3 regions of the Pseudomonas sp. GNP014 genome follow, and region 2 is predicted to be linked to each of the others. Evidence: riboswitches for the same ligand, from Rfam matches in the RefSeq annotation. Region 2 holds a riboswitch; each other region holds the start of a gene.
The links. Region 2 has a riboswitch for cobalamin ahead of ACXX9E_RS21415 (TonB-dependent receptor plug domain-containing protein). Riboswitches for the same ligand answer to the same signal wherever they lie in the genome.

Region 1 (3,269 bases), 1.7 Mb from region 2:
GGTGCGCGCGGATCGCGTCGAGCATTGCGGTGTTTTGCGACAACGCCGCGTGGTGCAGTTCCGGGTAACCGCCAGGCAGATACAGGCTGTCGGCCTCGGGCAATTGCGTGTCGCGGATCGGCGAGAAAAAACTCAACTCGGCGCCCATCGCCCGCAACAGGTCGAGGCTGGCGCCGTAGATAAAGGCAAAGGCTTCATCGCGGGCGACGGCAATGCGCACGCCTTCGAGCAATGGTTCGGCGGTGATGACTTCAGGCGCGGCAAATTCCACGGCCGGTGGCAGCGCTACCTCGCAACTGCTGGCCAATGCTTCGGCGGCCGCGTCGAGACGCAGATCCAGGTCATTGAGCTCACTGGCCTGCACCAGACCGAGGTGCCGGCTCGGCAACTCGATTCCGGTTTCGCGGGAAAGCGCGCCGTACCAGCGCAGGCCTTCAGTGAGGCTGCCTTCGAGCAATTGCGCGTGACGCAAGGTGCCGACGCGGTTGGCCAGCACGCCAGCGAACGGTAGATCCGGTTGATACTTCGCCAGGCCCAGCGCCAACGCACCGAAAGTCTGCGCCATCGCGGTGCCGTCGATCACGCCAAGTACCGGCACGCCGAAATGCCGCGCCAGATCGGCGCTTGATGGCGTGCCGTCGAACAGGCCCATCACACCTTCGATCAGGATCAGATCGGCCTCGGCGGCCGCTTCCCACAGCAAACGCCGACTGTCCTGCTCGCCGACCATCCACATGTCCAGTTGATACACCGGCGCACCGCTGGCGCGCTCGAGAATCATCGGATCGAGAAAGTCCGGGCCGCACTTGAAGACGCGCACCTTGCGCCCCTGATTGCGATGCAAACGCGCCAGCGCAGCGGTGACGGTAGTCTTGCCCTGACCGGAGGCCGGCGCAGCGATCAACACCGCCGGGCAGTGACGTGGCTGATTCAAAGTTCGACGCCTTTCTGCGCTTTGATGCCGGCCTGGAAGGCATGTTTGAGCATGCCCATTTCGGTGACGGTGTCACCCATCTCGATCATTTCCGGCTTGGCTGCGCGGCCGGTGACGACCACGTGCTGCATCGGCGGACGCGCCTGCAAGTCGCTCAGTACCCGATCGAGGTCGAGGTAGCCGTGCTTGAGGGCGATGTTCAATTCATCCAGCACCACCAGGCCGATCGACGGATCGCGCAACAGCTCGCGGGACACTTCCCACGCCGCTTCGGCGGCGGCGATATCGCGCTGACGATCCTGGGTTTCCCAGGTGAAACCCTCGCCCATCACATGAAAGCGCACTTGCTCCGGGAAGCGGCGGAAAAACAGCTCTTCGCCGGTGCTGTTACGGCCCTTGATGAACTGCACCACGCCGCACTGCATGCCGTGGCCCATCGCGCGGGCAAGCATGCCGAACGCCGAACTGCTTTTGCCTTTGCCGTTGCCGGTCAGCACCAGCACCAGACCGCACTCATCGGGCGAGTTGGCGATGCGCTCGTCGATCACGGCTTTTTTGCGCTGCATGCGCGCCAGATGGCGTTCATCACGCTCGGGGGAATCAGTCATGGGGGAGCTCTCCGTTGAGGCTGAATAACGGCGGGCAGGCACAAGAATAGACGGCAAAAAGCCTGGCATCGCCCACCGTGATGCCGCTGGATGGATCAGGCCGGTCTCCGGGCTCATGAGCGGCGATGCGCCTGGCTGCGCGCCTTCCCGCTTCTGTCGAGGCAGTGGCTCAAGGCGCAGCTTTTACTCATTTACCGTTGCGGGGGCAGCGCCGGGATTGTGGTGGCTCTTCGCGCGAAGACAACCCTCACCGGCTTCCCTGTTTCACTCTGTCGACGGGGTGTCACAGAGCACCTGAAACAAGCCGCGAAGGTTAGAGGGTTGGGGGTGGAGCGTCAATTAAAGAGGGGGACATCGGTCGAATAACTGCCGTCGATCAATTATCTGACGCCAATCTTGTGCCACACTGATACAAGTGATATCAAAGAGCCATGCTTTTCCCGGAAAAGCCCATCACAACAATAAGGATGATGACGATGCAAGGCATGATCATCAGCAACCCGCGCCTGGAATTCCTGCGCCCGGTGCTTGAACGCTGGTTTGACTGTATCGACCGTTACAACGCCGTGCGCGGCGACAGCGACACGCCTTACTGGCATGACGAGAACGCCAATCTCGGATTGCTCTCGGCGGCAGCCTGGATGGCCGAACTGGTGACCCTCAGCCAGACGCCCACCCGCAAACAGAACGAGGATGGCGAGCGCAACGCCCGCGCCGATCTGTTTATCGCCGGGACTGACGACCGCGCCTTCATTCAGGCCACGCAGCGCTGGCCACGGGTCAACAACCTCAACCTGACCCAGGCCCTGCAGGACATTACCAGCGACGCCAAACGCATCAGCTACGCCAGTGATCTGCGGCTTGGCTGCCTGTTCGTCGCCCCGCAAAAGGCCCAGCACAGCGCCAGCCCTGAAGAATTGCAGGACATGGTCGACGATCTGCAAAAGGAACACACCTGCGCGGTCGCCTGGTACTTCCCTTACGCCTACCGAAAACTGCGCAGCGAAGCCGGCAACTATCACCCGGGCATCGCCGTGCTGTTCAAAGAGGCCCGTGGCTAAGCGGTTGAACCATCGGGCGCGTCAGCTCCTCTATGATTAGGAATGCATTCATAGGGAAGATCAGTAATGCGCAAAACCCGACTCGCTTTCGTCATCGCCCTCGCCGGAGGGCTCACCGCCTGCGGTGAATCCTCTAGCCTGCAAGTCTCCGACGGCACCGGCCCGTCACCGAAACTGCCCGAACCGAACAAGACCCTGATCCCGACAGTGAACATCGCTCCGGCAGTCGGCTGGCCCGCCGGCGGCAAACCAACCGCTGCGGCCGGCACCCAAGTGGCCGCGTTTGCCGAAGGCCTCGATCATCCGCGCTGGCTTTACGTACTACCCAATGGTGACGTGCTGGTAGCGGAAACCAACGCCCCGCCGAAACCGGACGACAGCAGCGGCATTCGTGGCTGGGTCATGAAAAAAGTCATGGGCAAGGCCGGTGCCGGCGTGCCGAGCCCGAACCGTATCACCCTGCTGCGCGATGCCGATCACGACGGCGTAGCGGAGACCCGCACAGTATTTTTGCAAAACCTCAACTCGCCGTTCGGCATGACACTGGTGGGCAATGACCTGTATGTCGCCGACACCGATCGCCTGCTGCGCTTTCACTACGAACCCGGCGCGACCGAGATCAAGACGCAGCCGATCAAGGTCACCGATCTTCCGGGCGGCACGCTG
Region 2 (3,269 bases):
CCGTCGACCTTGGTGATTTCACTCATCAGAAGCGGTACGTGTAGCGAATTTCAGAGGTGAACGGCCGGCCGAGATTATCGACATTGTTCGAACGGCTGGTGACGTAATCGCGGTCGAACAGGTTTTCCATCAGCAGGCTTACACGGTGCTGATGCGCGTGGTCGAGGTAGCGATAAGCATCGGCATCGACCACCGAATAGTTGCCGTACTGCACCTGCTTCGAACTCTTGATATCGCGTATGTAGCGGATCGCACCCCCGGCCCCCCACATACGATTTTCCGACTCATAACCCACCCTTGAGCGGGCGAAGAATCCCGGGATGTCGTTGATGCTCACGCCGCTGCGCGACTCGGTGAGATTGCGCGTCAGGTCCGCTTGCAGGCTCCATCGCTGGGTGAGCGCCAGTTTCGCGTCGGCCTCGAAACCGCGCATGCGGATCTGCCCCTCACCGTTGACCCACTGCATGCCGTCGAGGGTGATCAGGTCGTCGATCTTGCGTTTGAACAGGCTGACGCTGGCGCTGAATTCGCGCTCGAGCAGAAAGCCCTGGTAGTCGACACCGAGTTCGGCGTTGCGGCTTTTCTCCGGCTTGAGGTTGCGGTTGCCGATCTCGTCGCCCGGCTCGTTGACGAACAGCTGCTCGGCATTCGGCAGTTTGTAGGCGCTGCCGTACTGACCGCGCACGGCCCAGTTATCGTTGAGGTCGTACAGTGAGGTGAGCATGCCGACCGTGGCGCCATCGCCGCCGCTCATGGCTTCGTGACGAATGCCGAGGCTCGGGTGCCAGTCGGGCAGGGCGGCGATTTGCGGGCGCAACTGCGTGTAGATCGCGTGGGCTTCGGCCTTGTCGTTGTCGATCACCAGCACATCGTCCTGACCCTTGAACCACTGGTTGTCGGTGCCGAACACCAGGACATGGCCGCCGGGCAATTGCGCCTTGCCTTCGGCCTGTACGCCCCAATCGGTGAAGCCCCAGTAGTCGTTGTGGTTGATGACCTTGGTACCGCCGCCATCCACGTTGTTGACGCGGGTGTAGCGGGTGTCCCAGTCGTTGATGTGGCCTTTGACGAAGTAGCTCACGCGCTCGTTGACGGTCTGTTCGAAGGTCGCCGTGGCGATCTGCTGCACACGGTCGTTGGTGGTGTTGTGGTTGTTCAGCGGGCGGGCGAAATCGAGGTTGGCGTCGGCGTACTGATAGAACAGTTCCAGCCGCGCGTCATCGGCGAACGATTGAATCGCCTTGCCGCCGAAGGTGGTGACTTCGTAGGCACGGTTTTTCTCGCTGACGTTCTTCATGTCGCGGTTGCGGTACGGCTGGTAACCGTCGGAGACGTTGTGGCTGGCATAGGCGAGCAAACCCAGTTCGCCGAAACCGTTGCTGAAGATGTTTTCGACCCGGACGTCTTCGGTCGTGCCGCCAAAGCTGTCCACGCCCAGATTCACTTCGCCGGCGGCTTTGCGCGATTGCGGGCTGCGGGTGACGATGTTTATCACCCCCGAGACCGCCTGGGTGCCGAACAGCAGGCTTTGCCCGCCCTTGAGCACTTCGATGCGTTCGATGGCGTTGGCCGGCAGGGTGTCCAGGTACAGGCCGCCGTACAGACGATTGTTCAGGCGCACACCGTCGAGCAGGATCAGCGTGTCGTCGTTACGGCCGCCGAGCAACGAATAGGTGCCGTAGTCGAACGGGCCGTTTTTCGGCGCCACGTACAGGCCGGGAATGAACATCTGCAGGACGCGGCTGACATCGGCGCCGGGGCCGGCACGTTCGATTTGTTCGCGGGAAACCCTCTCGATTTTGCTGCCGTACTGCGCCATGTCGGCGACGGTGGTGGATTCCACTGACGGCGCGGAAACGATTTGCTGATCGAGTTGCAGTGGCTTGTCGTCGGCCAGCAGCAAAGGGCTGAGCAGGCAGCCGAACAGCAGGGTTGGTGCAGAAGTGTTGAAAGGTCGAATCATTGTCTTCTCGAAAAGGATCTTCGCAGAAGAGCATGCAGGAGAAGGCATCGCGCACAGCCAATACCGGCCCATGCCCGCCCACCGCAGGATTTTGCCAAACGCATTTCAGGCCGGTCTCCGGGCTCGCGCGTATCGAGGCTTTCACCTTCCCATGGCCGTCTGGCCACAGTGGTCTGTCGAAAGCATCACGCGCCTACCGTTGCGGGGGCAGCACCGGACTTGTTCGCAATGAACGTACCGGTTTCCCGTTTCACCCCAAGCACGGCGGCAGGGGGCACCTGAAACAGGCCCGCATCTGAACACTCGCAACAGCGTTCGTCAACTTCTGGCGGGACTTCTGCTCACATCGGTTTCAGCGCCGCGAACTGGCCGCTCAGCCACGTATAGAGCTGTGACACGGCCGGGGTAATCTGCTTGCGATGCGGGCATACCAGGCTCAACGGCGAGGTCTCGCCGGGTTGCTCCGGCAGCAATACAAGCAGGCGACCTGATGCGATGTCGGCGCTGACATCCAGCCAGGATTTGTAGGCGATCCCTTCGCCGTCCAGCGCCCAGCGCCGCACCACGTCGGCGTCGTCGCTGAACAGCGGCCCCGAGACTTGCACGGTCTGATTGCCCAGGTTCCATTTGTCGTAGACCCGGCCAGTCTGCAAATAGAGCAGGCACTGATGATCCAGCAGTTCATCCGGGGTCTGCGGCTGGCCGTGGCGTTGCACGTATTCAGGCGAGGCGACCAGCACCCGCCGGTTCCACGGTGCCAGCGGCAGCGCTACGTAGTTGGCATCCACGTTGGCGCCATAACGAATCGCCACGTCCACCGGGTCGCGAAACAGATCGACCATCTGATCCGACAGCACCAATCGCAAGGTCAGCTCCGGGTGCTGGCGGCGGAACTGCGTCAGCCACGGCAGCAGGATATTGCGCCCCAGATCCGACGGCGCGGTGACTTGCAACACGCCGCGCAAGGTGGCGTTTTCCCCCCGCAAATTGTCCTCGCCCTGCTTGAGGGCTTCGAGCACCGCGTGGGCGGTGGGCAAGTACTGCTCGCCTTCGGCGGTCAGGCGCAGGCTGCGGGTGGTGCGGGCGAACAGGCGCACATCCAGTTCGCGTTCCAGCCGCTTGATCGCGGCAGCGACCTGGCCGGGCAGTAAATCAGCCTCCAGCGCAGCAGCGGTAAAACTGCCCAGCGCGGCGCTGCGGGTGAATAAACCGAGATCGTCGATGCGGATCATTTTCACGCCTGCAGTGAAAGTGTTGGCGCATTCTGCCGGTTTTTCTTTGCCCGAGGGAAGCCGAAGATGGCGGC
Region 3 (3,269 bases), 690 kb from region 2:
TGTGCCGCAGCAGCGTGGTTTTGCCCGAACCGAGGAAGCCGGTAACGATGGTGACGGGGAGTTTGGCCAGTGTTTTCATCGGTATGCCCTTTGGCAAATCGGCGGGCATACGGGACGAGAACCGGCAACGCGCATGCGCGCCGGAAGCGTTCGCCACCGGATCACCCCGCCCGGTTGTAGTGAGAATCTGTGACGAGGCAGGTCTCCTGGCTGACGGCGTTCAGGCTTGGCCTGGCATTCGCTGCGCCTTCCCGCTGGCTCTTTGATCGAGCTGGCAGTGGCGTGGCAGCGAACTTCACCGTTCACAGTTGCGGGGGCAGCCGCGGCTTTGACCGCGTTCCCTTCTTAGCTTCGGCATGTGCCGAAGAACCTCGAAAGCGCAAGGCTACGCATGGTGTGGGGATGGGTCAATGTTTGGATTGGGGGTGTATCCGTTTCTGCGGGTGTTGCTGATTAGGGTTCCGCCCTTACGGCGGGTCACTTTTTCCAGACGCCGAAAAAGTAACCAAAAAGGCTTTACCCTGACGTTCGGCCCTCGCCTAGGCTCGGGTCCCTTCGCTCCGGGATCTATCCGGGGGGCATCGCCTCCGGTTTGCTGCGCTGCACCTCCTCTCGATGTGTTTGGCTGCGCCAAACGGTCGCTACGCTCCCACCCCCGGCTAAATCCCTCCACTCAGCCTGCCGACGGGCGCTGAGATCAAAAGCGGTACTCGAGCTAACGCTCATTGTGTTGAGTGGTGAGAAGCAAGGGCTGTGTGCTGTGTGCTGTGGGCTGCCTTTGCTTTTCTGTGGGAGCTGGCTTGCCAGCGATAGCGGCCTGACAGCCGACCAAGCTCTCGCAGACTGCTCGCGATCCACCTGTAGGAGTAAGCCTGCTCGCGATGACGACCAGCCAGACGACCAACGTCTACCCGTTGACCTCAATCCCTGTGGGAGCTGGCTTGCCAGCGATGGCGGCCTGAAAGCCGACCAGGCTCTTGCAGACTGACGCCGGGGGCAGCCTTTTTGGTTATTTTTCGCTGGGCCGGCATTCCGGCGTCTGGAAAAAGTGACCCACCGTAAGGGCGGGAGCCCAATCAACAACACCCGCAGCAACGGATATGCCCATTCAATTGACTAAATTCCCCCCCACATGCTCTCCTACACAACTTGTTACGGGTGCCCTTCACAGGGTGAAACGGGAAACCGGTGAATCATGTGCTTTACTCAAAGCCATGTCAGTCCGGTGCTGCCCCCGCAACGGTAAGCGAGCGAAGTGTCAGATCCACTGTGTCCCTGCGGCATGGGAAGGTGACGCTTGCAAGTCGGCCTGACGCCAACCCCTCGTGAGCCCGGAGACCGGCCCGCAACACACAGCGCGCATTTGCGTCGCTGAACCTGACAACCCGCGGTGGGCGGGCGCTGTTCGAACCTCTGCGTGCCTGACTCGCAGGGGTTTTCATGCGCTCTATTCACCCGCTGACACTCCAGAGGGAAGCGCCATGTCGATCATCAGCAGCACCGCCAGCAACACAGACAAAATCGCCAGCACCGCCACACTGAGCCAACGCCTGATCGCGGCGTTCTTCACCTCGATCCTCGGTGCCGGCCTCGTCTACTTCGCCGGTTTTTCGCACATCGAAGCGGTGCACAACGCCGCTCACGATACCCGCCACAGCGCCGCGTTCCCGTGCCACTGAGACCTGCCGACATGATCAAGCGTATTGCGCAAACCGCAGGTTTTACCGGGCTGCTGGCCGCCCTGCTCCTGACGCTGCTGCAGAGCTTCTGGGTTTCACCACTGATTCTGCAGGCTGAAACCTTTGAAAAAGCCGAACCGGTTGTTGCGGTCCACGAACACGCTGCCGGCACCGCGGCGCACACCCACGACGCCGAAGCCTGGGAGCCGGAAGACGGCTGGCAGCGTGTGGCCTCGACCACCGGCGGCAATCTGGTGGTGGCGGTCGGTTTCGCGCTGATGCTCGCCGGTCTGTACACCCTGCGTGCACCGACCAAAACCTCGCAAGGCCTGCTCTGGGGCCTGGCCGGTTACGCCACCTTCGTCCTCGCTCCGACGCTGGGCCTGCCGCCTGAACTGCCCGGCACCGCTGCCGCCGATCTGGCCTCGCGGCAGCTGTGGTGGATCGGTACCGCCGCGTCCACGGCCGTCGGCCTCGCGCTGATCGCCTTCAGCCGTCCATGGGTGATGAAGATCCTCGGGGTAGCGATCCTTGCGGTGCCCCATGTGATTGGCGCGCCACAACCGGAAGTGCACTCCATGCTCGCCCCTGAAGCACTTGAAGCCCAGTTCAAAATCGCTTCGCAGTTGACCAACGTGGCGTTCTGGCTGGCCCTGGGCCTGATCAGCGCGTGGTTGTTCCGCCGCAAAAGCGATGGTCACTACCACTTATGATGAATGACCGCGCAGCGTCGACCTTTGTGGTCGGCCTGGGCTGCCAGCGTGGCTGCCCGGCCAGCACGCTGCGCGCGTTACTCGATCAGGCCTTGCAGGCCCATCGCATTGAACTTGAGGCAGTCAAGGCCCTGGCCAGTATCGACCTCAAGCGTGATGAACCGGGTTTGCAGGAACTTGCCGCACAACTGGCTCTGCCGTTGCTGTACTTCAGCAGCGCAGAACTGGCCGGTTATCAGCAACGGCTCAGTCACCACTCGCAAATCGCCTACGAGCGAACCGGTTGTTACGGCGTGGCGGAAAGTGCCGCCCTGGCCCTGGCCGAACAACTGATTCAGGCCCCGGCAAAGCTGCTGATTTCCCGTCAAAAATACGCCCAGGCGACGTTGGCCTTGGCCGGCGCTGCGTAAACCCCCGATAATCCCCGCCCTCGATCATGAGCAATCTTCATCTGAAGGGTTGCTGCGGCTGTTTTCAAAGGATTCCACGATGACCGTCTACTTCATCGGCGCCGGCCCCGGCGACCCGGAATTGATCACCGTCAAAGGCCAGCGGCTGATCCGTCGCTGCCCGGTGATCATCTATGCAGGCTCGCTGGTCCCGGCGGCGGTGCTGGAGGGGCATCAGGCGGAGACCGTGGTCAACAGCGCCGAATTGCATCTGGAGCAGATCATTGAGTTGATCAAGGTCGCCCATGCCAACGGTCAGGATGTGGCGCGCGTGCATTCGGGCGATCCGAGCCTGTACGGCGCGATCGGCGAGCAAATTCGCCATCTGCGCGAGCTGAACATTCCGTTCGAGATCATCCCCGGCGTGACGGCAACAGCGGCGTGTGCGGCGTTGTTAGGCGCCGAACTCACCCTGCCGGATGTGTCGC

Region 1: another riboswitch for cobalamin. It lies ahead of cobO (cob(I)yrinic acid a,c-diamide adenosyltransferase); the one in region 2 lies ahead of ACXX9E_RS21415 (TonB-dependent receptor plug domain-containing protein).
Region 3: another riboswitch for cobalamin. It lies ahead of ACXX9E_RS18195 (CbtB domain-containing protein); the one in region 2 lies ahead of ACXX9E_RS21415 (TonB-dependent receptor plug domain-containing protein).

The regions. Positions count from the first base shown of each region.
Region 1 covers NZ_JBTGUS010000001.1:3,086,501-3,089,769, reverse strand. Annotated here, with positions in the region: gene ACXX9E_RS13920 (cobyrinic acid a,c-diamide synthase CobB) at 1-934, opposite strand, end outside; gene cobO (cob(I)yrinic acid a,c-diamide adenosyltransferase) at 931-1,542, opposite strand; cobalamin riboswitch at 1,624-1,855, opposite strand; gene ACXX9E_RS13910 (hypothetical protein) at 2,019-2,603, shown strand; gene ACXX9E_RS13905 (PQQ-dependent sugar dehydrogenase) at 2,670-3,269, shown strand, end outside.
Region 2 covers NZ_JBTGUS010000001.1:4,754,464-4,757,732, reverse strand. Annotated here, with positions in the region: gene ACXX9E_RS21420 ((2Fe-2S) ferredoxin domain-containing protein) at 1-26, opposite strand, end outside; gene ACXX9E_RS21415 (TonB-dependent receptor plug domain-containing protein) at 26-1,963, opposite strand; cobalamin riboswitch at 2,055-2,260, opposite strand; gene ACXX9E_RS21410 (LysR family transcriptional regulator) at 2,305-3,195, opposite strand.
Region 3 covers NZ_JBTGUS010000001.1:4,062,965-4,066,233, reverse strand. Annotated here, with positions in the region: gene cobW (cobalamin biosynthesis protein CobW) at 1-79, opposite strand, end outside; cobalamin riboswitch at 180-389, opposite strand; cobalamin riboswitch at 1,140-1,361, shown strand; gene ACXX9E_RS18195 (CbtB domain-containing protein) at 1,482-1,679, shown strand; gene ACXX9E_RS18190 (CbtA family protein) at 1,691-2,392, shown strand; gene ACXX9E_RS18185 (cobalamin biosynthesis protein) at 2,389-2,802, shown strand; gene cobM (precorrin-4 C(11)-methyltransferase) at 2,882-3,269, shown strand, end outside.